3 regions of the Mycobacterium shigaense genome follow, and region 1 is predicted to be linked to each of the others. Evidence: riboswitches for the same ligand, from Rfam matches in the RefSeq annotation. Region 1 holds a riboswitch; each other region holds the start of a gene.

Region 1 (10,471 bases):
TGTTACGGATACGGACGACGCGGACCCGATCACGACCGCCCCGCCTACGACGACACCATCCAGGCCGAGTGCGGATTGCCCGCGGTGCAAGAGCAATTGACCGGAGAGGCCGATTACGTCGGCACCATCATGGCCGACAAGGTCGCCGGGCTGACGGCGCTGTACGCGACGACGATGGCGCTGTTCCACCGGGAGCGCACCGGACAGGGACAAGAGGTCGAGGTCGCCATGTTCGAGACCATGGCCTCGTTCATGCTCGTCGAACACGCCAGCGGCGCCATTTTCGACCCCCCGCTCGGGCCCGCGGTGTATCCGCGCACCGTGGCGCCCAACCGCCGCCCCTACCGGACCAGCGACGGTCACATCTCCGCGTTGATCTACAACGACAAGCATTGGAACGCGTTCATGAAGGCCGTACAGCCGCCGTGGGCCAGCGATTTGTACGCGACGCTGGAACAACGTGCCCGCCAGATCGACACCGTCTACAGCCTGGTGGCCGAGACGATGAAGGAGCGGTCCACCGCGGAGTGGCTGGACCTGCTGCGCCAACTCGAGATACCGGCCGCGCCGCTGAACACGCCCGGCGCGCTCTTCGACGATCCGCATCTGGCCGCCGTCGGCATGTTCGAGACGGTGGACACCCCGCACGGGCCGGTGCGCTTCCCGGGCGTGCCCACCTGGTTTTCCCGGACGCCGGGACGTGTCGCGGGGCCGGCGCCGGAACTAGGCGCCCACACCGAGGAGGTGCTCGCCGAAATCAGTCGGGACAGCATCAACCCAAACACGCGGCCGGAGCGTGATTTTGCCGCGGCCCGCGAGGGAAAGGAACTTTGAGCATGGCCGTGCCCGTCTACAAACGCATCCTCGACCTGTTCGAGGCCGAGGGCGTCAATACCCTGTTCGGCATCCCGGACCCGAACTTCGTGCACATGTTCGCCGAGGCCGACGCTCGCGGCTGGTCGGTGGTCGCCCCGCATCACGAACTGAGTGCGGGATTCATGGCGGAGGCGGCGTCGCGCATGACGGGCAAGCCCGGACTGTGCATCGGCACGCTCGGCCCGGGCATGGCCAACATCGCCGGAGCGATGCAGTGCGCACTCGTGGAGAACTCGCCGGTGATCTTCCTCGGCGGGCAGCGCGCCCGCATCACCGAACGCCGGGTGCGGCGCGGGCGCATCCAATTCGTGCAGCAGGAGCCTCTTTTCGCCGCATCGGTGAAGTACAGCAGCTCGATCGAATACGCCGACCAGACCGACGAGATCATCCACGAGGCCATCCGCCGGGCCTTGTCCGGCACCCCGGGTCCCGCCTACGTCGAGTTCCCGTCGCATGTCATCCTCGAGGAGCTCGACGTACCGGACCCGTTGCCGCCCAACCGGTACCGGCTGGTCGACCAGGGCGCCGGCACCCGCGAGGTGGCCGAGGCCGTCCAGCTGATCCGCGAGGCCAAGAGCCCGATTCTGTTGGTCGGCCACGGCGTGCACACCTCCCGCACCCAACAACAGGTCAGGGAGCTGGCCGAGCTGATGGCCTGCCCGGTGATCCAGACCTCCGGCGGCACCTCGTTCATCCCGGGCTTGCAGGAGCGGACCTTCCCGTACCTGTTCTCGCCGGCCGCCAACGAGGCCGTCGAGGAGTCCGACCTGTGCGTGGCGCTCGGCACCGAACTGGGTGAACCCATGCACTACGGCCGGACTCAGCATTGGGCCGGCAACGACGCCAACCGCAAGTGGGTGTACGTCGAGCAGGACCCGGCCGCCATCGGCGTCAACCGCCAGTTCGACGTGGCACTGGTCGGCGATCTGCGCGGAGTGGTGCCGCAGCTGGTCTCCGCACTCAGGGATTCGCCGCGTCAACCCGCACCCGCGCTGCGGCTGCTGATCGACAAGGATGCGAAAGAGCGTGCGGACGTGGCGGAATCGGCTCCGTCCGGACGCTCGCCGATCCACCCGGCGCGCTACGTCGTCGAAGCGACCAAGGCGCTCAACGAACTCGAGGATCCCATCCTGGTGCGCGACGGCGGTGCGACGGTGATCTTCCAATGGACCTACTCACAGTCCAAGCCGCGCGACGTCATCTGGAACCAGAACTTCGGCCACCTCGGCACCGGGCTGCCGTACGCGGTCGGAGCCTCGGTCGCCGAGGGCGGAAAGCGCCCGGTGATGCTGCTGACCAGCGATTCGGCATTCCTCTTCCACATCGCCGAGTTGGAAACCGCTGCGCGGCAGAACCTTCCGCTGGTGTGTGTGGTGGGCGTCGACCACCAGTGGGGCCTGGAAGTGGGCGTGTACAAACGCACTTTCGCCCAGCCGTCTCCGCAGCCGGGTGTGCACTGGAGCAAGGACGTCCGGATGGACAAGATCGCCGAAGGCTTCGGTTGCCACGGTGAGTACGTCGAGAAGGAATCCGAGATCGGCCTGGCGATCGCCCGCGCCTACGCCAGCGGCAAAGTCGGCGTGGTCCATGTCTGCATCGATCCGAAGGCCAACTCCGAGGAGATGCCCAAGTACGACCGATTCCGGACCTGGTATGCCGAAGGAACGCAGTAGGAAAAGGATGAGCTGATGCGCGAATACCTCAAGTTCTACATCGACGGAAAGTGGGTTGATCCGTTGCAGCCCAATCCCTTCGACGTGGATAACCCCGCGACCGAGCAGGTGTCCGGGAAGATCTCGCTGGGCTCGGCGGCCGACGTCGACGTGGCTGTCAAGGCCGCCCGGCGCGCTTTCGCCGGCTGGTCGCAGAGCACCCGCGAAGAGCGCTTGGACCTGTTGCAGGCCATCCTCGCCGAATACCAGAAGCGGGCGGGCGATATCGCCGCCGCGATCACCGAGGAAATGGGCGCGCCGCCCTCGCTGGCCGCGGGGCCGCAGGTCTTTCTCGGGATCGGGCACCTGACGACGGCCATCGACGCCCTGAAGAACTTCCCGTTCTCCGAGCAGCGCGGGGAGACGCTGATCGCCAAGGAGCCGATCGGTGTCTGCGGTCTGATCACGCCGTGGAACTGGCCGATCAACCAGGTTGCGGTCAAGGTCTACCCGGCGCTGGCGACCGGCTGCACCGTCGTCCTGAAACCGTCTGAGGTGGCGCCGTATTCGCCGTATCTCTTCGCCGAGGTGCTCGATGCGGCGGGCGTGCCCGCCGGGGTGTTCAACCTGGTCAACGGTGACGGCGCGGGCGTGGGCGTGGCCCTGGCGACCCATCCCGACATCGACATGGTGTCGTTCACCGGCTCCACGCGCGCCGGCATCGAGGTGGCCAAGCTTGCCGCCCCGACGGTCAAGCGGGTGACCCAGGAGCTCGGTGGCAAGAGCCCCAACATCGTCCTGGACGACAGTGGCTTCACCGAGAGCGTGACCGCCGGCGTGGCCAACATGATGCCCAACTCAGGGCAGAGCTGTAATGCGCCGTCGCGGATGCTGGTTCCGAATTCGCGGATGGACGAGGCGATTACCATCGCGCGTGCGGTGGCAGAGGAGGTCCGGGTGGGTAAGGCCGACGACAAGACGGCGATCGGCCCGGTGGCGTCCAAGACGCAGTTCGACAAGGTTCAGGGCCTGATCCAGAAGGGCATCGACGAGGGCGCGACCGTCGTGGTGGGGGGCCCGGGCCGGCCGGCGGGGCTGGTGCAGGGTTACTACGTAAAGCCGACCGTCTTCGCGCATGTCACCAACGACATGACGATCGCGCGCGAGGAGATCTTCGGGCCGGTGCTGTGTATCCTCGGCTACGACGACCTGGACCAGGCCGTCGAGATCGCCAACGACACCGAATACGGCCTCGCCGGGTACGTTTCGGGAGCCGACCTGGACAAGGCCCGCGAGGTGGCCCGCAAGATCCGCGCGGGCTGGGTGACGATCAACCACGCCTTCGACATGAACGCGCCGTTCGGCGGCTACAAGCGCAGCGGCAACGGCCGCGAATGGAGCGCGTTCGCCTTCGAGGAGTACCTGGAAGTGAAGAGCACCCTGGGCTACGCACCCAGCAGCGCCTGAAGCTCGAGCCGAAATCCGCACGCATCGCAGCGGAAAACCGTTGCGTGTCCTCCACTGAATCACGCCCGCCCGCCTCTAGGCTGGCTTGCTGAAATCAAGAGGAGGGGCAGCGACGTATCGGCAGCAACTATGGCGCCGTGCGACACGACGGGCAGGGCGCTCGAACAGCGGGCACTGAACCGGGCGGGGCGCATCCCGCACCGGCCTCTTCTGCTCGGCAGCGCGGCTGGGTCGACCCGGTGCGCCGCGCCGGCCGGCTCGCGATCTGGGACAAGCCCGAGCGCCCCGGTGGCATCCCCGCGCTCGACGGGCTGCGCGCACTAGCCGTCGCCCTGGTGCTCGCCGACCACGGCGGCATCGCCGGCATGAGCGGTGGGTTCCTCGGCGTCGACGTGTTCTTCGTCCTGTCCGGATTCCTCATCACCTCGCTGCTGCTCGACGAGCTGGGCCGCAGCGGCCGTATCAGCCTGACCGGGTTCTGGATTCGCCGCGCCCGCCGCTTGTTGCCGGCGCTGGTGCTCATGGTGCTCGCCGTGGGCGCGGCCCGTGAACTGCTGCCGGCGCAGTCGCTCAACGGGTTACGCGACGATGCGCTCGCCGCGTTTCTGTGGGTGGCGAACTGGCGGTTCGTCGCGCAGCACACCGACTACTTCACGCAGGGCGCCCCGCCGTCGCCGCTGCAGCACGCCTGGTCGCTCGGGGTCGAGGAGCAGTACTATTTCGTCTGGCCAATGCTGCTGATCGGCGTGACCCTGCTGCTTGCGTGGCGCGCCAAGCGCTACTTCCAGCGGGCCACCGTGGGCGACGTTCGATTCGCCATCTTCCTGATCGCCACGGTAGGCGCGTTGGCGTCCGCGGCCGCCGCCATCGTCTTCGTCTCCGACCGCACGCGGGACCGGATCTATTTCGGCACCGACACCCGCGTGCAGGCGTTGCTGGTCGGCTCGGCGGCGGCGGCCCTGCTGGTGCGGGACTGGCCGTCGCTCAACCGCGGCTGGTGCTTGATCCGCAGCCGCTGGGGACGGCGGCTCGCCCGCGCGCTGCCGATCGTCGGACTGGCCGGCCTGGCCGCGGCGACGCACTGGGCGACGGGCAGCGCCGGCGACTTCCGGCACGGCCTGCTGATCGAGGTTGCGATCGCGGCCGTCCTCGTCGTCGCGCCGGTCGCCCTCGAGCAGCGCGGCCTGGTGGCCCGCGCGCTGGCCCTGCCTCCGCTGGTGTGGCTTGGGGCCATCTCCTACGGCATCTACCTATGGCACTGGCCAATCTTCCTGGCGCTCAATGGCGAACTCACCCGGTGGAGCGGGCTGCCGCTGTTCGCGGCCCGATGCGGGGCCACCCTGGTGGTGTCCGCGGCCTCGTACTGGCTGATCGAGCAACCCATCCGGCGCTGGCGACCCGCCCGGGTGGCGTTGCTGCCGCTGGCAGCTGCAACGGTGGCCTCGGCCGCTGCGGTGACGTTGCTGGTCATCCCGGTGGGCACCGGCACCGGCCTGCATGAGGCCGGCCTGCCGCCCGGGATATCGGCGGTCGCGGCGGTCTCCCCGGCGCAGCCGGGCGGCAGCCGCCCGGTCGGGCCGCGGGATCCCAACCGGCCGTTCACGGTTTCGGTGTTCGGTGATTCGATCGGCTGGACCTGGATGCACTACCTGCCGCCCACACCGGGATTCGCGTTCCTCGACCACACGGTGATCGGCTGCAGCCTGGTGCGCGGAACTCCGTACCGCTACCTCGGCCAGACCCTCGAGCAAAGATCGGAGTGCGACGGCTGGCCGATCAGATGGGCGGCCCAGGTCAGCCAGGACCAGCCGGACGTCGCGCTGCTGGTCATCGGCCGCTGGGAAACCGTCGATCGGGTCAACGAGGGGCAGTGGACGCACATCGGCGATCCCACGTTCGACGCCTACCTCAACGGCGAGCTGCAGCGAGCCCTGAACATCGTGAGCGCCAACGGTGTTCGCGTGGTGGTGGCCAGTGTGCCCTACAGCCGCGGCGGCGAGAAGCCGGACGGCCGCCTGTATCCGGAGGACCAGCCGGACCGAGTCAATCAGTGGAACACCATGCTGCGCAACACCGTTGCGCAACACCCGGGCGTGCAGATCCTGGACCTCAACAAAAAGCTATGCCCCGACGGTGTCTACACCGCCAAGGTCGACGGCATCAAGGTGCGCAGCGACGGCGTCCATCTGACCCCCGAGGGGGTGCGATGGCTGACGCCGTGGCTCGAGGAGTCGCTGCGTTAGGCGTCAATCCCCGGTGCGGCAGCTGATTTCCATGCTGTCGGCGTCGCGGACGAGGAAATTGAAGCTCACGTAGCCGCTATCCTGGTTGCGCACTCGATCCAGATACGGCGCCATGTCAGCCGAGCTGGCGTTGTCCGCGATGACCAACGCGCCGGTGGACAGGCGGGGCTCCAACAGCTCGATCACGGGCAGGTACAAATCCTTCCAACCGTCCAGCAGCACGAAATCAATTGCGCCGTCAACGCTTTCCAGCGTGGTCAGCGCGTCGCCTTCCAGGATGGTGATCACGTCGTCCAGGCCCGTCTCGGCGAACGTCTTCTTCGCCGCCGCGATCTTGGTCTCACTGAGCTCGGTGGTGACCACCCGCCCGGAGCCGTTGTCGCGCACCCCGGCCGCCAGATGCAGGGCGGAGATACCGAAGGACATGCCGAATTCGACGATGGTGGCGGGGCGGGTGGCCCGCACCAGCGAGTACAGCAGCCGGCCGGCGTCCGGCGTCACCGGGATGTAGAAGTCGCTCATCGCCTCGGCGCGCTCCCGCGTGGTCATCGGGCGATTGAAATCACGGCCCCGCTCGTGCAACTGCGACATCTGCTCTTTCGATGCGGTGTACATCCGGTCCAGCACGGTCGCGACGCGGGGGTCTTGCAAGGTAGTCGACATATTTTCGAGGATAGGCCCCGCAAACTAAGGCACGCTCAGTGGCCGAACTGGTGAGGGTGAGCCCGATCACGCCGACGTAACGGGAGCGGTAAGCCGTTTGACGTGCGGCGGGTCGCGGTGCGAACATGGTTGGGCAAGCACCTCGGTAGGTGAGGCGTCTGCATGGATACAGGCCACTGACCCCGAACGTCGAGAGACGCCCCGGGTCAGGACAGCTCTTCCCGGACCGAAGGGTCGAGCCCAAGTGGCTTCTGGAATTACTCCAGATACGCCGTGCAGTGCCAAAGCTCCGACGAGAGGGGTGCGAGCGGTGGCATTTCCGCTGCTCCTCCGCGCCTCTTCTCAGACAGGTGAGGTAGCGACACCCGCGTGTGTCCCGGCCGCGAGGAGGTGAGGACGAGATGAGTCCCGGCGATAGTCCCTATCCGAAATCTGTCTTATCCCGATCCGGTCGCGGCATTCCTTCTGGCACCTGAACTTTCGCGGGTACGCCGCGGGGTGACGCGAGCCGATCGGATCTCCGAGAGGGAAAGATCATGGCTTTTGTTGTCACACATCACGTTTCCGGCATGAACGGGTTGCGCGGAAGGTCGATGCTGCGTGCGGGCCGACTGCTGTTGGGGAAGTTGTGCGCACGGACCGCGCTGACTCCGCAAGAGCGGGCCAACCTGTATGTATCGCGGATGCCGATTGCGGTGGTCACCGCATCGCTTGGTGGACATTCGCCCGATGCCGTCGATCACCGTCGGTAGTTCGTTTGCACTCAGCGGCGCGCGGCGACGCGACGCGCGCCGCTGAGTGCCCGCCGGAACAACACCGTCCGCAGCCACCCGTCAACTCGAGTTAGTGAGAACCCAAATGACTTCATTGCTACCTGGAAGCACTCCCCACGAGGCGGTGGGGCAGGCCGTCTTGGACCCGGCGCACACCGGCGATATCGTCGGCGCGTTCGGCCGCATCCGCCGCGACGGCGACGGCGCCTTCACCGGCCGCCTTCGGCGACTACGGACGCTGCTGGTCATCACCGGCCCGGGGTTGATCGTGATGGTCGGCGACAACGACGCGGGCGGTGTCGCGACCTACACACAAGCCGGGCAGAACTACGGCATGGCGTTGCTGTGGACGTTGGCGCTGCTGATCCCGGTCCTTTACGTGAACCAGGAGATGGTGTTGCGCTTGGGTGCGGTCAGCCGGGTCGGCCACGCGCGCCTCATCTTCGAGCGCTTCGGCAAGTTCTGGGGCGCCTTCAGCCTCGCTGACCTGTTGATCGTCAACGCGTTGACGATTGTCACCGAATTCATCGGTGTCGCAATGTCACTCGGATTCCTGGGTTGCCCCAAAGTTGTTGCGGTCCCGGCCGCCGCCGTGCTGCTGTTCGCTGTTGTCGCGGGCGGATCGTTTCGGCGCTGGGAAGCTTTGATGTTCCTGCTGATCGCGGTGAACGTGCTGTTCATCCCGATGGTCCTGCTGGTCCACCCCTCCCTGACGGGAACCGCCGCCGGTCTGGTACCGCAGTTCCCGGGCGGGATGAATTCCACCGTGTTGTTGTTGACCGTCGCGATCGTGGGCACCACGGTGGCGCCGTGGCAGTTGTTCTTCCAGCAGTCCAACGTCGTCGACAAGCGCATCACGGCTCGTTGGATTCCCTACGGGAGAGCCGATTTGGTCATCGGGATTATTGTTGTCACGGTGGGTGCGACGGCCCTGATGGCGGTGAGCGCCTTCGGGTTGGCCGGCACCGCTGATGCCGGCAACTTCACCGATGCCGGTGCGGTGGCGACCGGGCTGTCCCACCACCTCGGCAGCACGGTGGGTGTCTTGTTCGCCGTCATCTTGCTGGACGCATCGTTGATCGGGGCCAATGCCGTCGGACTGGCGACCACATATGCCATCGGCGACGCGATGGGCAAGCGGCACTCGCTGCACTGGAAGGTCACCGAGGCCCCGCTGTTCTACGGTGGATACGCGGTGATTCTCGCCGTCTCGGCTGGTGTCGCTTTCAGCCCGGACCACATTCTGGGGCTGGTGACTCAAGGTGTGCAGGCACTGGCCGGGGTCTTGCTGCCGTCGGCGACGGTCTTTCTGGTGCTGCTCTGCAACGACCGCGCCATCCTGGGACCGTGGGTAAACACGTTGCGACAGAACATCGTTGCTTGGATAATCGTGTGGTCTTTGGTGCTGTTGTCGCTGGCGCTGACGGCTACGACGCTCTTCAGCAACCTGTCCACCGCCGTCATCGAAGCAGGGTTCGCGGCTGGCGCCGCACTCGGAATCGTCGGCGGCGCTGCCGCCATCGTGGCGGCTCGGCGCTACAACGACCGATGCGAGGCACGCGTCGTGGCAGCAGAACTCGGCGGAGGGCTGAACCCCAAGGACGTCGATGAGATCGACGACGTCCCGTCGCTCACGCGTGCCGAACGCCGGGCGGTCCTCCGGCAGGACCGCAACACGTGGCAGACACCCAACCTGGCGACCCTGGAACGGCCGACGATGTCGCCGATTCGCCGGGCGGGTCTGTTGACACTGCGTGGCTATCTGGTCCTGGCCGTCGTATTCGTCGTGATCAAGGTCGTCGAGGTTGCCTTAGCCGTGCACGCTGGATGATCCTGACCCGTTGGGCAGCAGGACGATTTTGCCGTGCGTGTGCCGCTTTTCGAGCTCCTCGAAGGCGTCGGCAACCCGGTCCAGCGGATAGGTCGCCGCGATGTCGAACTCGAGGGCACCGGAAGCGATCAGCTCGGCGATCTCGGCGAGCACTTCCCGCGTCGACGCATCGGTGCTGCCCTCCGTCTTGGCGCCGACCTCGGCCGCCTTCGCGAACGAGATGATGGTGTCGATCCGCTGCGGTGCTACACCGAGGTCGACGGCCACCTGGATGTAGTCGGGGCCGAACAGGTCGATGAACGCATCGATTCCGTTCGGCGCGGCCGCCCGCAGCCGGTCGGCCAGCCCGTCCCCGTAGGGGATCGGCGTGACGCTGCGCGCTCGCAGCCAGTCGGCGTTGCCCGGCCCGGCGATGCCCAGCACCCGCGCCTGGCGCAGGGTCAGCAGTTGCACTACCAGGCTGCCGACGCCGCCGGCGGCAGCCGACACGGCGACCGTCTCGCCGGGCCGGGGGTCGACCGCGCGGACGGCGGCGTAAGCCGTCGCGCCGACGACATACAGCGAACCCGCCGCTGCCCAACTCAATTGGGCAGGTTTGCGGATCAATTGCTGCACCGGGACGACGGCGTGGGTGGCATGGCTGGACCGCTGGAAACTGAACCCCAGCACCTCGTCGCCGACCGCGAAATCCCCGACCCCGGGTCCCACCGCCGTGACGACGCCGGCCAAGTCGCTGCCTTCGCCCGACGGGAACGTGGCGGGGAACAAATCGTGCAGCGCGCCCGAGCGGATGGCGGCCTCGCCGGGGTTGATCGCGGCGGCGCGCACCTCGACGACCACCTCGTCGGCTCCGGGGCGCGGCATGTCGATGTCGGCCACATACAACACGTTCCGATCGCCGTACCGGTCGAACCGCACCGCGCGTGCCGTTGCCGTGGCCATCTCGATCTCCCTATCCCTCGAATC
Region 2 (10,471 bases), 1.4 Mb from region 1:
CCTGGACCTGCCGGTGGGTTCGGCGGCGCTGATCGACTCCGACGACGTGCGCCTGGGCCTGGCGGCCGCCGCCGGCTCCGCCGACGTCTTCTTTCTGCTGGGCGTCGCCGACGGCGAGGCGCTGCAGTGGATCACCAACCAGGCACGGGAGCGCGTGCCGGTGGCGATCTTCGCCAAGGAGCCGTCGACCGCGCTGGTGGCCAAGGCGCTCGAGGTCGGGTCGGCGGTGGTGGCCGTCGAGCCGCGGGCCCGCTGGGAGCGGCTGTATCAACTGGTCAACCACGTTCTCGAACATCATCGGCATGGCGACCCGGTGGACGACTCGGGCACCGATCTGTTCGGCCTGGCGCAGTCGCTGGCCGACCGGATCCACGGCATGGTCAGCATCGAGAACGCCCACTCTCAGGTGCTGGCCTACTCGGCGTCCAACGACGAGGCCGACGAGTTGCGCCGCCTGTCCATCCTGGGCCGGGCCGGGCCGCCCGAGCACCTCGAGTGGATCGGCCAATGGGGCATCTTCGATGCGCTGCGGGCCAGCGACGAGGTGGTGCGGATCGACGAACGCCCGGCGTTGGGGCTGCGGCCGCGGCTGGCGATCGGCATCTATCAGCCGCCGACCGCCCCGCGCCGGCCGCCGGTGTTCGCCGGCACCATCTGGGTCCAGCAGGGGTCGCAGCCCTTGGCCGACGACGCCGACGACATCATGCGCGGTGCGGCGGTGCTGGCCGCGCGGATCATGTTCCGGCTGGCGGCCCGGCCGTCGACGCATGCGCTGCGGGTGCAGCAACTGCTGGGCCTGACGGACGGCGATCCGGCGGACGTGGCCGGCATCGCGCGGGAACTGGGCCTGGCCGCCGACGGCGAGGCGACGTTGATCGGCTGGGACTCAGCGGACTCCGGACCCCGACCTGCCCGGTTGACCGATGTGTTGGCGTTGAGCGCCAGCGCTTTTCGCCGAGATGCACAAGTCGCCTCGCGCGGCTCGCGAATGTATGTGTTGCTGCCGCAGACCGCGGCGGCCCGGTCGGTCGCCTCGTGGGCCCGGGGCACCATCGGCGCGTTGCGCGCCGAACTCGGCGTCGAGCTGCGGGCGGCTATTGCCACACCGGTCGCCGGCCTGGCCGGCATCGCGGCGGCCCGCGGCGAGGTCGACCGGGTGCTGGACAGCGCTGAGCGACATCCGATTTCGTTGGGGCAGGTGACCTCGCTGGCGGAGGCGCGCACCACGGTGTTGCTGGACGAGATCGTCACCCTGGTCGGCACCCACGAGCGACTGGTCGACCCGCGCATCCGCGGGCTGCGCGCCGAGGACCCGGTGCTCGCCGAAACCCTGCGCGTGTACTTGGACTGCTTCGGCGACGTCGCCGCCGCGGCGTACGTCCTGCAGGTGCATCCCAACACCGTCCGCTATCGCGTGCGCCGGATCGAGAAGCTGCTGTCGACCTCGTTGGCCGATGCCGAGGTGCGCCTGGTGTTTTCGCTGGGGCTCCGCGCGCTGGACCGCTCGGCGTAAGTCGTCGCGAATATTACTGGGCCGCAATGATTGTCAGGTAACGCTCCTGGCTCGTGGCTGCCAGCGCCTGCCGCTGCACGAGCAGCATAAGGCAGCGCAACGCCAGGTCGAACGATCGGTAGCAGTGATGGGCGATCAGCGCCAGGTGCTTGAGCTGTTCGTCGGTCATCGACTCCGGGCGGACGAAATCGCGGACGTAGACGATGTCGGCCTCCAACAGCTGGTTCATCACTTGGTGGGGATGCAGGTACGGGAAGATGGGCCATCCGCGGACCGCGGCGAAACAGTGCGGAAGGAACCCCTGGCTGCGCAACTCCCGGTCGACTTCGCCCAGGCCGGGCTGATCGTTGTACAGCGGAACGAAGGAAATCTCGGTCTGGATCGCGACCGCCTCGGCGAGCTTCGCCCTGCCGCCCCCGAACACCGCCAGCTCGCCTCCCTGGATGTCGATCTTCAAAAAGTCGAGGTGTTCGATCTCCGCGATGTCGTCCAGCCGGGTCGTCTGTATGCCGATGCGGTCGGTCACTGCGGCATACGTCTTGAAGTACTCGAACGCATCCAGTGCCGCGGGGTCCGGTTCGAGCAGGCTCGTGCATCCGCGTGCGTCGCAGACGTTGAGCGTGTGCGCACCACCGTCACCCACCGCATACGGCAGATAACTCTCCGAGGGACCCTGCTTGCGCTGCAGTTCGAGCAGGGCATCGGGTTGCGGCTCGAACCCGGTCACCCGACACAGTCCCGCGGCAAGCATCGGCGCGTAGGGCGGCGTCTCGTCGCTCAGGCTGGCACCGACATCGATGACGTCGGTGAGGCGCTGCGGCGACAACAAGTTTCGAAAGGCTTGGCTGCTATCTGTACTATTCGGGTCCCCCATGTGCGCCAAGCGTACCTCCGCACCTGCGGTCCGCACGCCGCGCGCGGCGCTGACCTACGAAAAACGTTGCTGAGGGGCCACTTAACGCGACGGGCTCGGCCGCGGCGGACCGTCACCGGGCGCGTACTGCGGGCAGAAGTAGGTGGCCGCGTCGGCGATGAACTTCGCGGAATGCCTCGGGCCCAGGCCGGCATATTGAGCGAGGTAGGGATAGGCCGACTGCTGGTAGGTGAGCAGGTCACACACCTCCTTGGCATCCTCGATGATCGCGTCGTCCGATGCGCCGTCGCCGATCCCGTCGGCCCGTACTTGCCCGAGGAAGTCATCCGTGCCGGTCGCGTGCGCAACCGGCGTCGCGCTCCCCGATAAAATCGCGATGGCCGCAAGTGCTGCTATAATGCACCGCCGATGCACAGCGCCCATAATATTCATCCTGCGTTTCCTTTCCGTTCATACAAGGATGCACCCGGCACGCTAGACGGCGCAACAGTCTTGGCCTGCGCGTTCCCTAGGTATTTCCTGGGAGCTGCTGCGCCATGGTCCGCCGCGCGGCTTGATCGAGGGCTATCCGGCGCGGTCCACATTCAGCCAATCGACCCCCCGGTCGGCGATTCATCAGGCGGATTTCGATACCCGTCATTTAAATCGAAAACTCGTTCGATGACACTGCCGACGACGCGGCGGCGGCCGCGGCCAAGACACCGCAGGCTCATCGAGCAGAGAAATATCTGGCAGCACGGGTTAACGTGGTGCGACCACCGCGGCACCGGCTGCAATCAGATGCGGCAGGTTGCCGCGTTCATCGGGGAGAGGAATTTCCATGACGGCGAGAGTCTTGATGGCCAACCTCGGCGCTGCGGCGACCCTGGCCGCTGCCGTCATGTGGTTGGCCCCATCGGCCTCGGCCGGCACCGACTTCTGCAATACGCTGCCCAACCCGCAGCAGGCCCGGGAGTGCAACTGCGGCTTCGACTTCGCGCCCGGCACTCAGGAGCTGCGGGATTGCATGGCGGGAAATGCGGTTCCGCCGCGGCCTGGCCAACCCTAGTCACACCGCGGCGAGCCTCGAAACGCTTGAGGCGCAATAACTTCCATCCCGGCTCCGGTCCCGATCGCGAGCAGCCTCTCTTGATCAGCGCTGAATTGCCAAGTGCTGCAACGGGTAACCCGGACATTGCCGTTCTGCAGAGCGGCGTGACCCGGAGACTGCGCCCGCTGCGAAGATACGCCCGGGTGAACACCCGGCAAACGGCATCGCAACGGCTCAGCCGAGCCCGCGGGAAGGCCTTTCGTGACCGCGCACCGTCGGGCTGACGGTGCACCGATTATGCTCAGCGTGAATGCAATCCTGCGTGTTGCAGTGCATTTGCGTCCGGCTAGGCTTTGCTGGTGACCGATAGCCCGTCGTCGTATCTGGTGCTCGCCTCGCAGCGCAGTGGCAGCACGCTGCTCGTCGAATCGCTGCGGGCCACCGGCGTGGCCGGCGAGCCTCAAGAGTTCTTTCAGTACCTGCCGACCACCAGCCAGGCCCCGCAACCGCGCGAGTGGTTCGCGGGCGTCGACGACGAGTCGATCCTGAGCCTGCTCGATCCGCTGGACGAGGGAAAGCCCGACCTGGCGCCGGCCGAGATCTGGCGCGACTACATCCGCACGGTCGGCCGGACACCCAACGGGGTGTGGGGCGGCAAGCTGATGTGGAACCAGACGCCGCTGCTGCTGGAACGCGCAAAGGGCCTGCCCGATCGGTCGGGCAAGGGCCTGCTGTCCGCGATCCGGGACGTCGTCGGCGAGGATCCGCTGCTGGTTTACGTATACCGGCCCGACGTCGTGTCGCAGGCGGTGTCCTTTTGGCGGGCGGTGCAGACCCGGGTCTGGCGGGGGCGCCCCGACCCGGTCCGCGACGCGCGGGCCACCTATCACGCCGGGGCGATCGCCCACGTCATCACGATGCTGCGCGCCCAGGAAGAGGGCTGGCGGAATTGGTTCGTCGAGGAAGACGTCAAACCCATGGAGATTCCATATCCGGTGTTGTGGCGCAACCTCACCGATGTGGTTGGCTCCATCCTGGAGTCGCTGGGGCTGGATCCCAACCTTGCGCCAGAGCCGGTGCTGGAGCGCCAGGCCGACAAGCGTTCCGACGAATGGGTCGACCGATATCGTGCGGACGCCGAACGAGAGGGGTTACCGCTATGAGCGTCACCGAGGAACTCCGCGTCGACGAACTGAGGCTGCTAGAAGCCGAAGCGGTGCACATCATCCGCGAGGTCGTCGCCGAGCTGGAGCGGCCGGTCCTGCTGTTCTCGGCGGGCAAGGACTCGATCGTGCTACTTCGGCTCGCGGAGAAGGCCTTTCGGCCGATACCCCTGCCGTTTCCGGTCATGCACGTCGACACCGGCCATAATTTTCCCGAGGTCATCGAATTCCGGGACCGCCGGGTGACCGGCGAGGGACACAAGCTGATCATCGCCTCGGTGCAGGAGTCCATCGACAACGGCCGGGTCCCCGACCCCGGTCCGGGCGCGTCGCGCAACCGTGCCCAGACCCGCACGCTGCTCGACGCCTTGGAGGCCGGCGGCTTCGACGCGGCGTTCGGCGGCGCACGCCGCGACGAGGAGCGCGCCCGCGCCAAGGAGCGGATCCTGAGCTTCCGCGACGAGTTCGGCCAGTGGGACCCCCGCGCGCAGCGCCCCGAACCGTGGTCGCTGTACAACGGCCGCATCAAGAAGGGCGAGCAGGTGCGGGTGTTTCCCCTGAGTAACTGGACCGAGCTCGACGTCTGGCGCTACATCGAGCTCGAAGACCTTGAAATACCGTCGATTTACTACGCTCACGAGCGCGAGGTGTTCGAGCGCGACGGCATCCTGCTCGCCGTCTCCGAATACGCCAGCCCGCAAGACGGCGAGACCGCGGCGACGGAGTGGGTGCGCTACCGCACGGTGGGCGACCTGACCATCACCGGGGCGGTGCGGTCGCAGGCCACCGACATCGCCCGGGTGATCACCGAGATCTCGGCGGCCACGGTATCCGAGCGCGGCGAAACCCGCGCCGACGACCGCACCTCGGCAGCCGCGATGGAAGACCGCAAGCGAGAGGGTTACTTCTGATGACAAGCACCGAGAAGGCCGCCGAGAAAGTGTTGCCCCCCAAGGGCGTAACGCGTCAGCTGTTGCGCATCGCCACCGCCGGTTCGGTGGACGACGGCAAGAGCACCCTGATCGGGCGGCTGTTGCACGACACCGACAGCCTGCCGCTGGACCACCTCGAGGCCGTGACCGACCAGGACGGCATCGCCGACCTCGCGGCGCTCTCCGACGGGTTGCGCGCCGAACGCGAGCAGGGCATCACGATCGACGTCGCCTACCGCTTCTTTTCCACCACCACCCGCAGCTACATCCTGGCCGACACCCCGGGCCACGAGCGCTACACCCGCAACATGTTCACCGGCGCCTCCAACGCCCACGTGGCCATCCTGCTCGTCGACGCGCGGGCCGGGGTGCTGCGCCAGACCCGGCGGCACGCCCGGATCGCGAAACTGTTGGGCATCAAGCACTTTGTCGCCACCGTGAATAAAATCGACCTCATCGACTTCGATCAGGGCGGCTTCGCCAAGGTGGAAGAGGAGTTACGCCAGCTCGCGGCGCGCCTGGGCGAGGTGGACATCACGGTGATCCCCATCGCGGCCAAGCACGGCGACAACGTCGTGCACCGCTCCGATCGCACGCCCTGGTACAGCGGCCCCACCCTGCTGGAATACCTGGAGAGCGTCGAACTCGCGGCGCCGAACGCCGAGCCGTCGCGGCTGCGCCTGCCCATCCAGTGGGTGTCGCGGCCCACTGCCGACGTGCGCCGGCGCTACACCGGGCGACTGGCCGCCGGAACGCTGTCGGTGGGCGACCCGGTGGTCTCGTTGCCCGCCGACACCCGCTCGACCGTCACCGCGCTGGACACCCTCGACGACAAGCGCACGACAGGCGTTGCGCCGCTTTCTGTTTCGATCGAACTGGCCGATGACATCGACGTGGGCCGCGGCGACGTACTGGTCAGCGGTGCGGAAGACGCGGACGCGCCGGTGCTGGCCCGTGAGCTGGATGCGACGGTGTGCTGGTTCGTCGACTCCCCGCTGCGGGCCGGCGACCGGGTGGCGCTCAAGCAGACATCGAAGACGGTGCGCGCCACCGTGCAGGAGCTGCACTCACGACTGGATCCCGAGACCCTCGACGAGCTGGACCAGCCGGTCGAGTTGACGCTCAACGACATCGGCACCGTCACGCTGCGCACCAGCTCCGTCGTAATCGCCGACCCTTACAGCGACAACCGGGACAGCGGTGCGTTCATCCTGATCGACGAGACCACCAACGACACCGTCGGCGCCGGGACCATCATCGAAGCCCGGGAGATCAAGCCCGGCACCCATTCCCGCACCGACATCCGCTGGCATCCCTCGGCGCTGGACCGAAACCACCGGTGGCGCGCCACCACCCAGGCCGGCGCGACCATCTGGTTCACCGGCCTGCCCGCCTCTGGCAAGTCGACGGTCGCGGTGGCCGTCGAGCGCGCGCTCGTCGAATCGGGGCGGGTGGCCTACCTGCTGGACGGCGACAACCTGCGCCACGGCCTGTCCGACGATCTGGGCTTCTCCCCCGGCGATCGCACCGAAAACATCCGGCGCGTCGGCCATTTGACGCGGCTGCTGGCCGACGCCGGCGTGGTCGCCCTGGCCTCGCTGGTGTCGCCGCTGAAGTCCGACCGTGAGACCGCCCGCACGCTGAACGATGCCGCCAAACTGCCGTTCATCGAGGTCCATGTCGCGACCTCGCTGGCCGAGTGCGAGCGGCGCGACCCCAAGGGTCTGTACGCGCGGGCGCGCAGGGGCGAGCTCAAGGGCCTCACCGGCGTGGATGCGCCGTACGAGCCGCCGGAGGCCGCCGACCTGGTCATCGACACCACCGACGCCGACATCGACGAGCTGGTCGCGCGGGTCATCGATCTGCTCAACGAGCGCAGCCCGCGACCAACGTAACCAACAGGTTTCGAATCCGGTGTGCGGTTGACGAATCCGCGGCATCGGTGCCAGCATTGCCGCGTATGCACCTCGCTAGGTGAGGCGTCTGCATGGATACAGGCCACTGACCTTGAACGTCGAAAGACGCCACGGGTCAGGACAGCTCTTCCCGGCACAAGGGTTGAGCCCAAGTGGCTTCCGAGCAAAAGCCCGGATACGCCGTGCAGTGCCAAAGCTCTGACGAGAGGGGTGCCACGCCCAATTGGCTTGTCGGGCAGTATCACTCCTTTGTGCAACACTAGCGCCGCGCGCCATGGCCATGAGGAGGTGAAAGCGACGTCCAGTCCAGGTGCTAGTCGCCCTCCCAGATCGGCCGTAGCAACGCTTCGGCACCTCGCCGTTTCCACCATCTGAATCGCCCACTGCCGCTTCGTTATCGAGCACGCGTCGTTGACGCGCGCGGATTCGCGCGCCCCGACGCGGGTTCATTCCGCTTGACGCAAGGAGAAGCCCGATGACAACTGCCACGACACGGCCCAAAACGACAGTGAGAATGGAGCGGTCGCAATGACCATGTTGCTCGACTATGGCCCCCCTCGGAAATCAACTCCGGCAAGATGCATGCCGGCCCGGGATCGGCATCGATGCTGCGCGCCGCAGCCGCCTGGACCGAATTGGCAGCCGAATTGCGCTCCCACGCGGCCCCTTACGGGTCAGCAGTCTCCGTCCTGACCAGCCAAAGCTGGCGTGGTGCCGCGTCGCTTGCCATGGCGGATGCAGCCGCGCCATATGTGGTGTGGATGAATATGACTGCGATGCAGGCAGAGCAGACCGCGGAACAGGCAACGGCCGCCGCCTCGGCCTTCGAGACAGCGTTCGCAATGACGGTGCCCCCCGCGGCGATCGCGATCAACCGCACCGCGCTGGCGTCGCTGGTCGCGTCGAACACATTCGGGCAGAACGCGTCAGCAATCGCGGCCACCGAAGCCCACTACGGAGAAATGTGGGCGCAGGACGCTGCCGCCATGTACGGCTACGCCGGGCAGTCGGCCGCGGCCACCAAGGTGCCGTCGTTCAGCACGGCACCACAAACGACCAACTCCGGCGGTCAGAACGAACAGGTCGCCGCGGTTACTCAGGCCGCCAGCTCGTCGGCGACGACCGAAACGCAGGCGACATTGTCGCAAGCCGCACCGTCGATTACCTCGACCCTGCAGAATCTTTCGTCTCCCGCCGCTGCCACCTCCTCAAACTCGTCGTCGATCCTGGATCCCAACGCCAACTTCTGGAACACGCTGACGTCGACCGGAGCCCTCAATCCGTCCCAGATCGTCACGGCATCCACGCTCGGGACCAACGGCGCCAGCAGCATCGTAGGCGACGGGGCGCTGGACAGCTTCGCAACGCTAGCGTCGTCGTACGGCGCTGGCGCGCAAGAAATCTCCGGTCCCGCAACCTCGGTGACAGCAGGATTGGGACAGGCGACATCGATCGGACACTTGTCGGCGCCGTCCGACTGGGCTGCGACAGCCCCGCCGGCAGCTCCGCTCAGCCCGGCGTTGGCAACCAGCCCCATCGGCGCGCAGGCGCAAGCCGCATCCGGCATGCCCGGGATTGCGCCGGCCACCCTGGCCGAGCACGCGACACTACGTGCCGTCCTTCCGGACAACCGGTTTCTTGCCCGCCCGCCGATGGTGCCGCGGTGGCCGTCCACCGGATAAGGCGCAGCGCCACCTAGATTCACCGCGATCTAATCACTTGGTCCGCGATGCAGCGCGCGCCACTATGCGTGCGTGAGCGAATGGCGTGGCCGAGTCGCATCAATCTCGGTGGACTGGTGGGCGACCCTGGTCGCCGGGGTGATCACCGCGCTGGCGGTGGCCGGCGTGCTCCCGAAGATTCCGTGGTGAATCCATGAGCACCACCGATGTCGGATCCCTCGAACCCGACGAGACGGTGGCCGAGCCGAGCTTCACCAGCAACCGACCGCTGGACTACGTGCCGGGCATCTTGCTGCTGATCGGGGTGGGGCTGCTGGGTAAGTACGCCCAGATCTGGTGGAACACACTGGCCAAGCACGAACACTGGCGTGTGCCCGATATCGAATACGTGTTGTGGGCCATCGTGATTGGGTTGCTGATCACCAACACCGTGGGCCTGCACCGGATCTTTCGCCCGGGCGTGCAGACCTACGAGTTCTGGCTCAAGGTCGGCATCGTGGTGCTCGGGGCGCGGTTCGTGCTGGGCGACATCATCAAGCTCGGCGGCCTGAGCCTGGTCCAAATTCTGGTGGACATGGTGATCGCGGGAACGATCATCATCGTCGTGGCGCGGGCGTTCGGGTTGTCCGGCAAGCTGGGCTCGCTGCTGGCGATCGGCACGTCGATCTGCGGCGTGTCGGCCATCGTGGCCGCCAAGGGCGCGATCCGCGCCCGCAACTCCGACGTCGGCTACGCCATCGCGGCGATCCTGGCGCTGGGTGCGGTGGCCCTGTTCGTGTTGCCGCCGCTGGGGCACGCCATCGGCCTGACCGACCGGGAATTCGGGTTGTGGGCGGGGCTGGCCGTGGACAACACCGCCGAGACGACCGCGACCGGCTACCTGTTCTCCGATCACGCCGGCAAGATCGCGGTGCTGGTCAAGTCGACCCGCAACGCGCTGATCGGATTCGTCGTACTCGGCTTCGCCCTGTACTGGGCGGGCCGCGGCCAGGCCGACGAGATCGCCCCCGGCGCAAAGGCCAAGGCTGCATTCGTCTGGCAGAAATTCCCGAAGTTCGTGCTGGGCTTTTTGGCGGTATCGGCGATCGCGACCGCGCACTGGCTGAGCAAAGGGCAAACCGCCAACCTCGCCAACGTGTCGAAGTGGGCGTTCCTGCTCACCTTTGCCGGCGTCGGCCTCAACACCGACATCCGCCAAATCGCGCGCACCGGATGGCGTCCGCTCGTCGTTGCTGTGATCGGGCTGACGGTCGTGGCATCGGTCTCGCTGGGCATCGTCCTGCTCACCTCGCGCGTATTGCATTGGGGCACAGGCGCCTAGCGCAGTCGCAACCCCGACCCGGTAACGTGGCGCGAATGCG
Region 3 (10,471 bases), 2.1 Mb from region 1:
TTTCCCGGACAAGGCGATCCGCCCGTCGTACGGGCTCGCCGAAGGAACGGTGTACGTGCAGACCCGCACGCCGGCCGCGCCGCCCGAAATCGTCGACTTCGAAACCGAGAAGCTGTCCGCCGGCGTTGCCGAGCGCTGCGCCCCGGGAACCGGCACACCGCTGGTCGCGTACGGAGTCGTCAGTTCACCGATGATCAGCATCGTCGATCCCGAAACCCGCGTCGAGTGCCCCGCGGGCACGGCCGGAGAAATCTGGATACACGGCGAGAACGTCGCCCTGGGCTACTGGAACAAACCCGACGAGACCGAGCACACGTTCCGCGCCCGGCTTGTCAATCCCGCCGACGGCCTGCCCGAAGAGGGCTGGCTGCGGACGGGGGACCGCGGCTTCTTCTCCGACGGCGAGATGTTCATCATCGGCCGCATCAAGGACCTGCTGATCGTCTACGGGCGCAACCACTCGCCCGACGACATCGAGGCGACGATCCAGGAGATCACGCGGGGACGGTGCGCGGCGATCGCGGTGTCGGACGAAGGCACCGAGCAGCTCGTCGCCATCATCGAGGTCAGGGACCGCGGTCAGTCCGAGGAGGCGGCCGACCAGCTGGCCGACGTCAAGCGCGACGTCACCTCCGCGATCTCCAATTCGCACGGCCTCGGCGTCGCCGACCTGGTGCTGGTCTCGCCCGGCTCGATCCCGATCACCACGAGCGGCAAGGTGCGCCGGGCGGCGTGCGTCGAGCAGTACCGCCACGGGCAGTTCGCGCGCCTGGACGCTTAGACGCCCAGCGCGGGTTCCGCGTCGCGGGCCTTTGGGCGTGGTGCTGGCTACGCTCGAACGATGACCACAGCCCGAGTGCCCGGATTGCCGCTCGGCGAGGCCCAGGCAGCCGCCGACGAGGCGGCCGTGCCCGACTACATGGCCGAGCTCAGCATCTTCCAGGTGTTGCTGAACCATCCGCAGCTCGCGCGCGCCGTCAACGACCTGCTCGCCACCATGCTGTGGCACGGTGCGCTCGACGCGCGGCTGCGCGAGCTGGTGATCATGCGGATCGGCTGGCTCACCGCGTGTGATTACGAATGGACGCAGCATTGGCGGGTGGCCTCCCGACTCGGGGTGACAGCCGAAGATCTGCTGGGGGTGCGCGACTGGCAGCACTACGACGGATTCGGTCCCGCCGAGCGGGCGGTGCTGGCCGCCGCCGACGACGTGGTCCGCGACGGCGCGGTGAGCGCAGCGAGCTGGGCGGCGTGCGAGCGTGAATTGCACAGCGACGCAAAGGTTCTCATCGAACTCGTCACCGCGATCGGTGCCTGGCGAATGGTCGCGTCCGTCCTGGAAAGCCTCCGGGTGCCGTTGGAAGAAGGCGTCACCAGCTGGCCGCCGGACGGCCGGTCGCCCCAGTCGCCATCGCGGATCGGCGTCGCGGAATAGGCTCTGCGGCAACGATATCGGCGCCGGTACGTGTGGACTCATTGACATATCAACCGGCGGTTCTTAGCGTCGTGAAATGCGAACCAGAGTCGCCGAGATGCTCGGCGTTGAGTTCCCGATCTGCGCATTCAGTCACTGCCGCGATGTCGTCGCCGCCGTCACCAACGCCGGCGGCCTCGGAATCCTCGGGGCCGTCGCGCACAGCCCCGAGCGGCTGCACAACGAGCTGACCTGGATCGAGGAACACACCGGCGGCAAGCCCTACGGCGTCGACCTGCTGTTGCCCCCCAAATACGTCGGCGCCGAGCAGGGCGGCATCGACGCGAAGCAGGCCGCGGACCTGCTGCCTGCCGAACACCGGGCGTTCGTCGACGACCTCCTCGCGCGGTACGGCGTGGCGCCGGCGGTCGATCCGCCGCGGTCACGGGGCGGCCTCAACATTTCGCCCAAGGGGTATGAGCCCCTGCTGGAAGTGGCCTTCGCACATGACATTCGGCTGATCGCCAGTGCGCTTGGGCCGCCGCCCGCGGATCTTGTTCAGCGCGCGCACGACAAGGACGTCGTGGTCGCGGCGCTGGCCGGTACCACCGAGCATGCGCGCCGGCACGCCGCGGCCGGCGTCGACTTGATCGTCGCGCAGGGCACCGAGGCGGGCGGTCACACCGGCGAGGTGGCGACCATGGTGCTGGTGCCCGAGGTCGTCGACGCGGTCGCGCCCGTGCCGGTGGTGGCGGCGGGCGGTATCGCCCGCGGCCGTCAGATCGCGGCCGCCCTGGCCCTGGGCGCCGAGGGCGTGTGGTGCGGGTCGGTCTGGCTGACCACCGAAGAAGCCGAGACGGTCCCCGTGGTCAAGGAGAAGTTCCTGGCCGCCACGTCCTCGGACACGGTGCGGTCGCGCTCGATGACCGGCAAGCCGGCGCGAATGTTGCGCACGGCCTGGACCGAGGAGTGGGAACGGCCGGAAAACCCCCGCCCGCTCGGCATGCCGCTGCAGACGGCGCTGGTCACCGAGCCGCAGGTGCGCATCAACCAGGCGGCCACCCATCCGGGGTCGCAGGCCCGCGAGTTGGCGACCTATTTCGTCGGCCAGGTGGTCGGCTCGCTCGACCGGGTCCGGCCCACGCGGTCGGTGGTGCTGGAGATGGTCGAGGAGTTCATCGACACGGTCGGGCGGCTGCAGGGACTGGTCGGTTAGCGGCATTTGCACAGCTCAGCGGCGCTAAAGCTGGCCGTTGGCTGTGCGCGACGTAGCGAATCCATAAAATTCTTCCGATACAGCGCGTGTCACATTGACCTCGTTGCGCTCGTCGTGCATGCTTGGCCAAGCACCTCGTTAGGCGAGGCGTCCACACGAATACAGGCCACTGACCCCGAACGTCGAAAGACGCCCCGGGTCAGGACAGCTCCTCCCGGCTTAAGGGTTGAGCCCAGGTGGCTTCCGAGCAATCGGACACGTCGTGTGGTGCCAAAACTCTGACGAGAGGGGTGCTGATCTCCGACGTCGTCGGGTCAGGACTCCTTTCGGTGCGCACAGAAGATGCGGGCAACCGCACGCGTCGAGCCGTCGAGGAGGTGAGGGACGAATGAGTTCCAGTGGCAGTCCGGATGGATATCCGGGCGATCTTCCGTCCCAATCCGACCTCCGGCACGACGCCTTGCGCTAACTGACTCCACGCGAATCGACTTGCCGCTCAGGCGTTCTCGAGTCGGAACCGTTACGGGACGGGACACGTCAGTCCAGTCAGAACCCGTTTGCAGTTCCGTTAGGAGACGATCATGACCGCAGTACTCTTCGACGAAGTAGTGGCCGTAGCCCCCGCCCGCAACCTGCGGCTGGTGCGCGACACGTCCCCGGTTGCGGCCCCGGCGCCCAAGAAGGTGGCCCCTGCTGTCCAGGCCCTGCACTTCGGCGCCGGTGACCCGCTGGTGGACGGCGCGGCCCGGCTGTTGAGCATCCCGGTCCGGCACGTGTACGCGGCCCTGTGGCGCGTCGGTTTCATCGACGTTCGGGCCTAGTCGACCGACCATGGATGGATCCCAGCCGATGGCTCCGAGGGGTTATCCGACCGCAGGCCCGGTTTGCGATCGGGTAACCCCTTGGAGCCCCTCGCGATTGATTTGCGGCGCTTACGTAGAATCTCCCTAACGGCACCGATCCGGCCATCACCGGGGAGCCTTCGGAAGAACAGCCCGCTCCGCCATCGGGGTGGCCAAGTAGACCCGAACGGGTAGGCCCGTCACAGCCACATCGAGCGGCCGCGCGGGAGCGCGGCAAGCGGGGTGGTACCGCGGTGCTCGCGCAGGTAGCGCGTCGTCGTCCCCGGCCTGACCGTAGGCATGCAGGAGACGACGCGCACCGTGACCGACTCGATCACTGGCGAAGCCGACGCCAGGGCTTATCCCAAGCTCGCGGGTGGGTCACCCGATTTCCCGGCCCTGGAACTCGATGTCCTCGATTACTGGGCCGGCGACGACACCTTCCGGGCCAGCATCGCGCGCCGCGCCGGCGCCGCCGAGTACGTCTTCTACGACGGGCCGCCGTTCGCCAACGGGCTGCCGCATTACGGGCATCTGCTGACCGGCTACGTGAAAGACATTGTCCCGCGGTACCGCACGATGCGCGGGTACAAGGTCGAGCGCCGCTTCGGCTGGGACACGCACGGGCTGCCCGCCGAACTCGAGGTCGAACGGCAGTTGGGCATCAACGACAAGTCGCAGATCGACGACATGGGGATTGCCGCGTTCAATGACGCATGCCGCGAATCGGTGTTGCGCTACACCGACGAGTGGCAGGCGTACGTCACCCGCCAGGCCCGCTGGGTCGACTTCGGCAACGACTACAAGACGCTCGATCTGCCCTACATGGAGTCGGTGATCTGGGCGTTCAAGCAGCTGTGGGACAAGGGCCTGGCCTACGAGGGTTACCGGGTACTGCCGTATTGCTGGCGCGACGAAACACCGCTGTCCAACCACGAATTGCGGATGGACGACGACGTCTATCAGAGCCGCCAGGATCCGGCGGTCACCGTCGGCTTCCAGGTGGCCGGCGGCGAGCTGGCCGGCGCCTATCTGTTGGTGTGGACGACCACACCGTGGACCCTGCCGTCCAACCTGGCCGTCGCCGTGCACCCCGATGTCACCTACGTTCAGGTCAAGGCGGAGGATCGGCGGTTCGTGCTCGCCGAGGCGCGGCTGAGAACCTACGCCCGGGAGCTAGGTGAGGAGCCCGAGGTGCTCGGTACCTATACCGGCACCCAGCTGCTCGGCACGCGCTACCTGCCGCCATTCCCGTATTTCATGGACACGGCCAAGGCTTTTCAGGTGCTGCCCGGCGACTTCGTCACCATCGACGACGGCACCGGGATCGTGCACATGGCGCCCGCCTATGGTGAGGACGACATGGCCACCACCGACAAAGTGGGCATCGTGCCGGTGACCCCGGTCGACTCCAGGGGCCGGTTCGATGCGACTGTCCCGGATTACCGGGGCCAGCACGTCTTTGACGCCAACCCGCAGATCATCCGCGACCTGAAGAACGGCAGCGGCCCGGCCGCCGTCAACAAGCCGGTGCTGATCCGTCACGAAACCTACGAACACCCCTATCCGCATTGTTGGCGGTGCCGCAATCCGCTGATCTACCGGGCGGTTTCGTCGTGGTTTGTCGCGGTCACCGACTTCCGGGACCGCATGGTGGAGCTCAACCAGCAGATCACCTGGTATCCCGAACACGTCAAGGACGGCCAGTTCGGCAAGTGGCTGCAGGGCGCCCGCGACTGGTCGATCTCACGAAACCGCTACTGGGGCACGCCAATTCCGGTGTGGAAGTCCGACGATCCAGCCTACCCGCGCCTCGACGTCTACGGCAGCCTCGACGAGCTGGAACGCGACTTCGGGGTGCGGCCCACCAATCTGCACCGGCCCTACATCGACGAGCTCACCCGGCCCAATCCCGACGACCCGACCGGGCGCACCACGATGCGACGCATCCCCGACGTGCTCGACGTGTGGTTCGACTCGGGGTCCATGCCTTATGCCCAGGTGCATTACCCGTTCGAGAACTCCGACTGGTTCGACACGCACTACCCGGGTGACTTCATCGTCGAATACATCGGACAGACCCGCGGATGGTTCTACACGCTGCATGTGCTGGCCACCGCGCTGTTTGACCGGCCGGCGTTCAAAACCTGTGTGGCACATGGCATCGTGCTGGGTTCCGACGGCCAGAAGATGAGCAAATCGCTGCGCAACTATCCTGACGTCTCCGAGGTCTTCGACCGCGACGGCTCGGATGCCATGCGCTGGTTCCTGATGGCCTCGCCGATCCTGCGCGGTGGCAATCTGATCGTCACCGAGCAGGGCATTCGCGAGGGCGTACGCCAGGTGTTGCTGCCGTTGTGGAACGCCTACAGCTTCCTGGCGCTGTATGCGCCCAAAGTCGGGACCTGGCGGGTTGATTCATCGCACGTGCTGGACCGCTACATCTTGGCCAAACTGGCGGCGCTGCGTGACGACCTCACCGGTTCGCTGCAGGAGTGCGACATCTCCGGGGCCTGCGAACAGTTGCGCCTGTTCACCGAGGCGCTGACGAATTGGTATGTGCGGCGGTCGCGTTCACGGTTCTGGGGGGAAGACAGCGACGCCATCGACACGCTGCACACGGTGCTGGAGGTGACGGCTCGGCTGGCCGCGCCGCTGCTGCCGCTGGTCACCGAGATCATCTGGCGCGGGCTCACCGGCGAGCGTTCGGTGCATCTGAGCGACTGGCCCGACGCGGGCGTGTTGCGCCCGGATGCCGACCTGGTCGCCGCGATGGACCAGGTGCGCGATGTGTGCTCGGCGGGTTCGTCGCTGCGCAAGGCCAAGAAACTGCGGGTGCGGCTGCCGTTATCGAAATTGACTGTGGCGGTTGAAGATCCGCAACAACTCGAGCCATTCACCGACCTGATCGCCGACGAGCTCAACGTCAAGCGCGTGCAGCTGACCGATGCGATCGACACGTACGGACGTTTCGAGCTTACCGTCAACGCCCGGGTGGCCGGGCCGCGGTTGGGCAAGGATGTACAGGCGGCGATCAAGGCGGTCAAGGCCGGTGAGGGCATCGTCAATCCAGACGGCACCCTGACCGCCGGCCCCGCGGTGCTGCTGCCCGAGGAGTACAACTCGCGGTTGGTGGCCGCCGACCCGGAGTTCACCGCCGCGTTGCCCGGGGGAGCGGGCCTGGTGGTCCTCGATGGCACGGTCACCCCGGAACTGGAGGCCGAGGGGTGGGCCAAGGACCGGATCCGCGAGCTGCAGGAGTTGCGCAAGTCGACGGGCCTGGACGTGTCGGACCGCATTGTGGTGGTGATGTCGGTGCCCGCCGAGCGCGCCGACTGGGCGCGCACGCACCGCGACCTGATCGCCGGCGAAATTCTGGCCACCAGCTTCGAGTTCGGTGAGCCGGCACCGGAGTCCGTCGCCATCGGCGACGGCGTGCGCGTCAGCATCGCCAAGGCCTAGCCTTTGACCGCGCCGGGTGAACCTAGGCCTTGACCGCGCGCCAGCGCAGCCGGCCGCCGCGGGCCTCGACCTCGACATCGCCAAATCCGGCCGCGCGCAAGCGGTCCGGCAGGGTGTCCGGTGAGACGGTGTTGCAGGTGTCGCGAAAATGCAGAATCCGGAACCGCAGCGACGTCACGCTGTCGCTACCGGCGAACACGCCGCCGGGGCGCAGCACGCGAAACGCCTCGGCGAACAACCGATCCTGCAGCTCGGCGGTCGGGACGTGATGCAGCATCGTGAACGACACCACCGAGCTGAACTCGTCGGCCGGCAACCCGGTGTCGGTGGCGTCGCCGTTGATGATGCGCGCGCGGTCGCCGTACAGCCGCTGCAGCCGCCGCGCCATCGGGGTGTCGATCTCTACCGAGGTGAGCCTCGGCGTCTTGTCGACCAGCACCCGCAGGATGGCGCCGTAGCCCGGCCCGATTTCCAGCGTGTTGTCACCGAGGTCCACGTCGGCCAGCGCCCACGGCAGCAGGTCGTCCTCGACCGCCTTGGCCCAGCGGTCTGAACTGCAGATGCGGCGGTGCGCGAGGTTCATGGCCATCTGGAAAACGTTAGCCCACTTGGGCAATAGCATTTGTCGGATGGAGTCGCGCTGGGTGCTGCACCTGGACATGGATGCGTTCTTCGCGTCCGTCGAGCAGCTCACCCGGCCGACCCTGCGCGGCCGGCCGGTGCTGGTCGGCGGGCTCGGCGGCCGGGGAGTGGTGGCCGGCGCCAGCTACGAGGCACGGGTGTTCGGCGCGCGGTCGGCGATGCCGATGCATCAGGCCCGCCGGATGGTCGGCGTGACCGCGGTGGTGTTGCCGCCGCGCGGGGTGGTCTACGGCGTCGCCAGCCGCCGGGTGTTCAGCGCCGTGCGCGACGTGGTGCCCGTCGTCGAGCAGCTGTCCTTCGACGAGGCGTTCGGGGAGCCGCCGCAGCTGGCCGGGGCGCCGTTCGGCGACGTCGAGGAATTCTGCGAGGCGTTGCGCCGTCGGGTGCGCGACGAGACGGGGCTGGTCGCGTCAGTCGGTGCGGGCTCGGGCAAGCAGATCGCCAAGATCGCCTCTGGCCTGGCCAAACCCGACGGCATCCGGGTGGTGGGACGCGACGAGGAACGCGCGCTGCTCGACGGGTTGCCGGTGCGACGGCTGTGGGGCATCGGGCCGGTCGCCGAGGAGAAGCTGAATCGGCTCGGCATCGAGACGATCGGGCAGCTAGCCGCGCTGACCGACGCCGAGGTGGCCAACATTCTGGGCGCGACGACCGGGCCGGCTCTCCACCGGCTGGCCCGCGGCATCGATGATCGCCCGGTCGCCGAGCGCGCCGAGGCCAAGCAGATCAGCGCCGAATCGACCTTCGCCGCCGACCTGACCAGCCTGGAGCAGCTGCACGACGCGATCGACCCGATCGCCGAGCATGCGCACCAACGCCTGCTCCGCGACGGCCGGGGCGCGCGGACCGTCACGGTGAAGCTGAAGAAGTCCGATATGAGCACGCTCACCCGCTCGGCGACGCTGCCGTACGCGACGACCGAAATGGGCGCGCTGGGAGCGCTGGCCCGGCGCCTGCTGCTCGACCCGCGCGATATCGGCCCCATTCGCCTTCTCGGCGTTGGGTTTTCGGGCCTGAGCGACGTGCGTCAGCAATCGCTGTTTCCCGACTTGGAGCTCGCGGCGCCGCAATCGGAGGCATACCACTCTGTGGAGACCGCGACCGAGGCCATGTTGGCGCCGCGGCCGGAGCCCGAGGCCTCGCCGTGGCGGGTGGGAGACGACGTGACCCACCGTGAGCTCGGGCACGGCTGGGTGCAGGGCGCGGGCCACGGCGTCGTCACGGTCCGGTTCGAGACCCGCGGCACCGGCCCGGGGCTGGCCCGGACGTTTCCCGTCGGCACCGGCGACCTCGACCGCGCCAATCCGCTCGATTCCCTGGATTGGCCGGACTACCTGGGGGTGCTGCGCGCCGAGGAGGCGAGCGACGCGTCAGCCCCAGCGGGCGACGACATCGCCGACCCGTGAGCGCGCGGCCAGCGCGGCCATCAACAGCACCCGGGCCTGCGGCGGGCGCAACCGCGGCACCATCACGGCCCCGGCCTCGACCAGGTCGTGGCCGGGGCCGTAGCCCGCGCTGACCCGGCCGCCGGGTACGCGGGTGGACACCGCGACGGCGACCCCGTCGCGGCAGTGCCGGCGCACGCCGTCGACGACGGCGGCCGCGGCGTTGCCCGAGCCCAGCGCTTCCAGCACGATGCCGCGCGCCCCGGCGGCCACGCACGCGTCCAGCGCCACGGAATCGCTGCCTAGGTAGGCCGCGACGATGTCGACCCGCGGCGCGTCCGCGGCCCGCAGCTCGCCCAGATACGGCCGGGTCTTGGCGTTGGTCAGCGCCGCCTCGCCACCCCGCGTCGTGCCGACCAGCTCGCCGGCGAAACCGCTGAGATCCTGCGTCGCCACCTTGTGCAGGCCCAACGGTTGCCACACCCGCCCGGCGAAAGACAACAGCACGCCGACGCCGTGGGCGACCGGGCTGGCCGCGACGGTCAATGCGTCACGCAGATTCGCGGGGCCGTCGGCGTCGGGGGCATCGGCGCTGCGCATGGCGCCGGTCAGGACGACCGGGGCGTCGCCAGCATAGGTGAGCTCGAGCCAGAGCGCGCTCTCCTCCATCGTGTCGGTGCCGTGGGCGATGACGATGCCCTCGGCCCCGCCTGCGGTCGCGCTACGCACGGCCGCGCCCATCCGATCCCAGTCCGCGGTCGTCAGCTCCGAGCTGTCCTTGGCCATCAGCTCGATGACGTCAACGTCGAGGCCGGAGGTGAGGTCGGCTCCGCTGTGGGTGGGACGGCACACGCCGTCCGCGCCGGTGCTGGTCGATATCGTGCCGCCGGTGGCGATGACGGTGAGTCGGGGCATAGTCGAATCATTCCGCACGCTGCGGGGTGGACGAGGCCGCACCCGATCAACCCGGGCGTTAGGGGATGATGGGAGGGTGCCTGAAGAACCAAGCTCAGCGGAGGCTGGCGCGGCCAACGACACCACAGCCACCCGAGCCCCGGCGCCGCGGCCCCAGCGGCGCCTCCGCCTGCTCCTGGTGGTCGCGGCCGTTGTGCTGGCGCTCGATGTCGTGACCAAGGTGCTCGCCGTCAAGCTGTTGCCTCCCGGTCAGCCGGTGTCCATCATCGGCGACACGGTGACGTGGACCCTGGTACGCAACTCGGGCGCGGCGTTCTCCATGGCAACCGGCTATACGTGGGTGTTGACGCTGATCGCGACGGCGGTGGTGGTCGGCATCTTCTGGATGGGTCGGCGGCTGGTGTCGCCCTGGTGGGCGGTCGGACTGGGCATGATCCTCGGCGGCGCCATGGGCAACCTGGTCGACCGCTTCTTCCGGGCGCCCGGCCCACTGCGCGGCCACGTCGTGGACTTCCTGTCGGTCGGCTGGTGGCCGGTGTTCAACGTCGCCGATCCGGCGGTGGTCGGCGGGGCCATCATGCTCGTCGTGCTGTCG

What was found. Region 1 has a riboswitch for magnesium ahead of MSG_RS01170 (hypothetical protein). Riboswitches for the same ligand answer to the same signal wherever they lie in the genome.
Region 2: another riboswitch for magnesium. It lies ahead of MSG_RS19030 (PPE family protein); the one in region 1 lies ahead of MSG_RS01170 (hypothetical protein).
Region 3: another riboswitch for magnesium. It lies ahead of MSG_RS10930 (Rv1535 family protein); the one in region 1 lies ahead of MSG_RS01170 (hypothetical protein).

The regions. Positions count from the first base shown of each region.
Region 1 covers NZ_AP018164.1:239,037-249,507, forward strand. The annotation lists gene MSG_RS01145 (CaiB/BaiF CoA transferase family protein) at 1-834, shown strand, start outside; gene MSG_RS01150 (thiamine pyrophosphate-binding protein) at 837-2,549, shown strand; gene MSG_RS01155 (aldehyde dehydrogenase family protein) at 2,565-3,995, shown strand; gene MSG_RS01160 (acyltransferase family protein) at 4,235-6,238, shown strand; gene MSG_RS01165 (O-methyltransferase) at 6,242-6,901, opposite strand; M-box (ykoK) riboswitch at 7,036-7,209, shown strand; gene MSG_RS01170 (hypothetical protein) at 7,438-7,653, shown strand; gene MSG_RS01175 (NRAMP family divalent metal transporter) at 7,760-9,505, shown strand; gene MSG_RS01180 (NADP-dependent oxidoreductase) at 9,485-10,447, opposite strand.
Region 2 covers NZ_AP018164.1:4,086,015-4,096,485, forward strand. The annotation lists gene MSG_RS18995 (PucR family transcriptional regulator) at 1-1,513, shown strand, start outside; gene MSG_RS19000 (FkbM family methyltransferase) at 1,527-2,342, opposite strand; gene MSG_RS19005 (DUF732 domain-containing protein) at 2,469-2,810, opposite strand; gene MSG_RS19010 (hypothetical protein) at 3,208-3,435, shown strand; gene stf0 (trehalose 2-sulfotransferase) at 3,777-4,580, shown strand; gene cysD (sulfate adenylyltransferase subunit CysD) at 4,577-5,491, shown strand; gene cysC (adenylyl-sulfate kinase) at 5,491-7,407, shown strand; M-box (ykoK) riboswitch at 7,472-7,645, shown strand; gene MSG_RS19030 (PPE family protein) at 7,992-9,110, shown strand; gene MSG_RS19035 (YeiH family protein) at 9,304-10,431, shown strand.
Region 3 covers NZ_AP018164.1:2,337,225-2,347,695, forward strand. The annotation lists gene MSG_RS10915 (AMP-binding protein) at 1-781, shown strand, start outside; gene MSG_RS10920 (carboxymuconolactone decarboxylase family protein) at 842-1,435, shown strand; gene MSG_RS10925 (nitronate monooxygenase) at 1,512-2,630, shown strand; M-box (ykoK) riboswitch at 2,758-2,927, shown strand; gene MSG_RS10930 (Rv1535 family protein) at 3,212-3,451, shown strand; gene ileS (isoleucine--tRNA ligase) at 3,773-6,934, shown strand; gene MSG_RS10940 (class I SAM-dependent methyltransferase) at 6,957-7,523, opposite strand; gene MSG_RS10945 (DNA polymerase IV) at 7,564-8,982, shown strand; gene MSG_RS10950 (asparaginase) at 8,947-9,876, opposite strand; gene lspA (signal peptidase II) at 9,953-10,471, shown strand, end outside.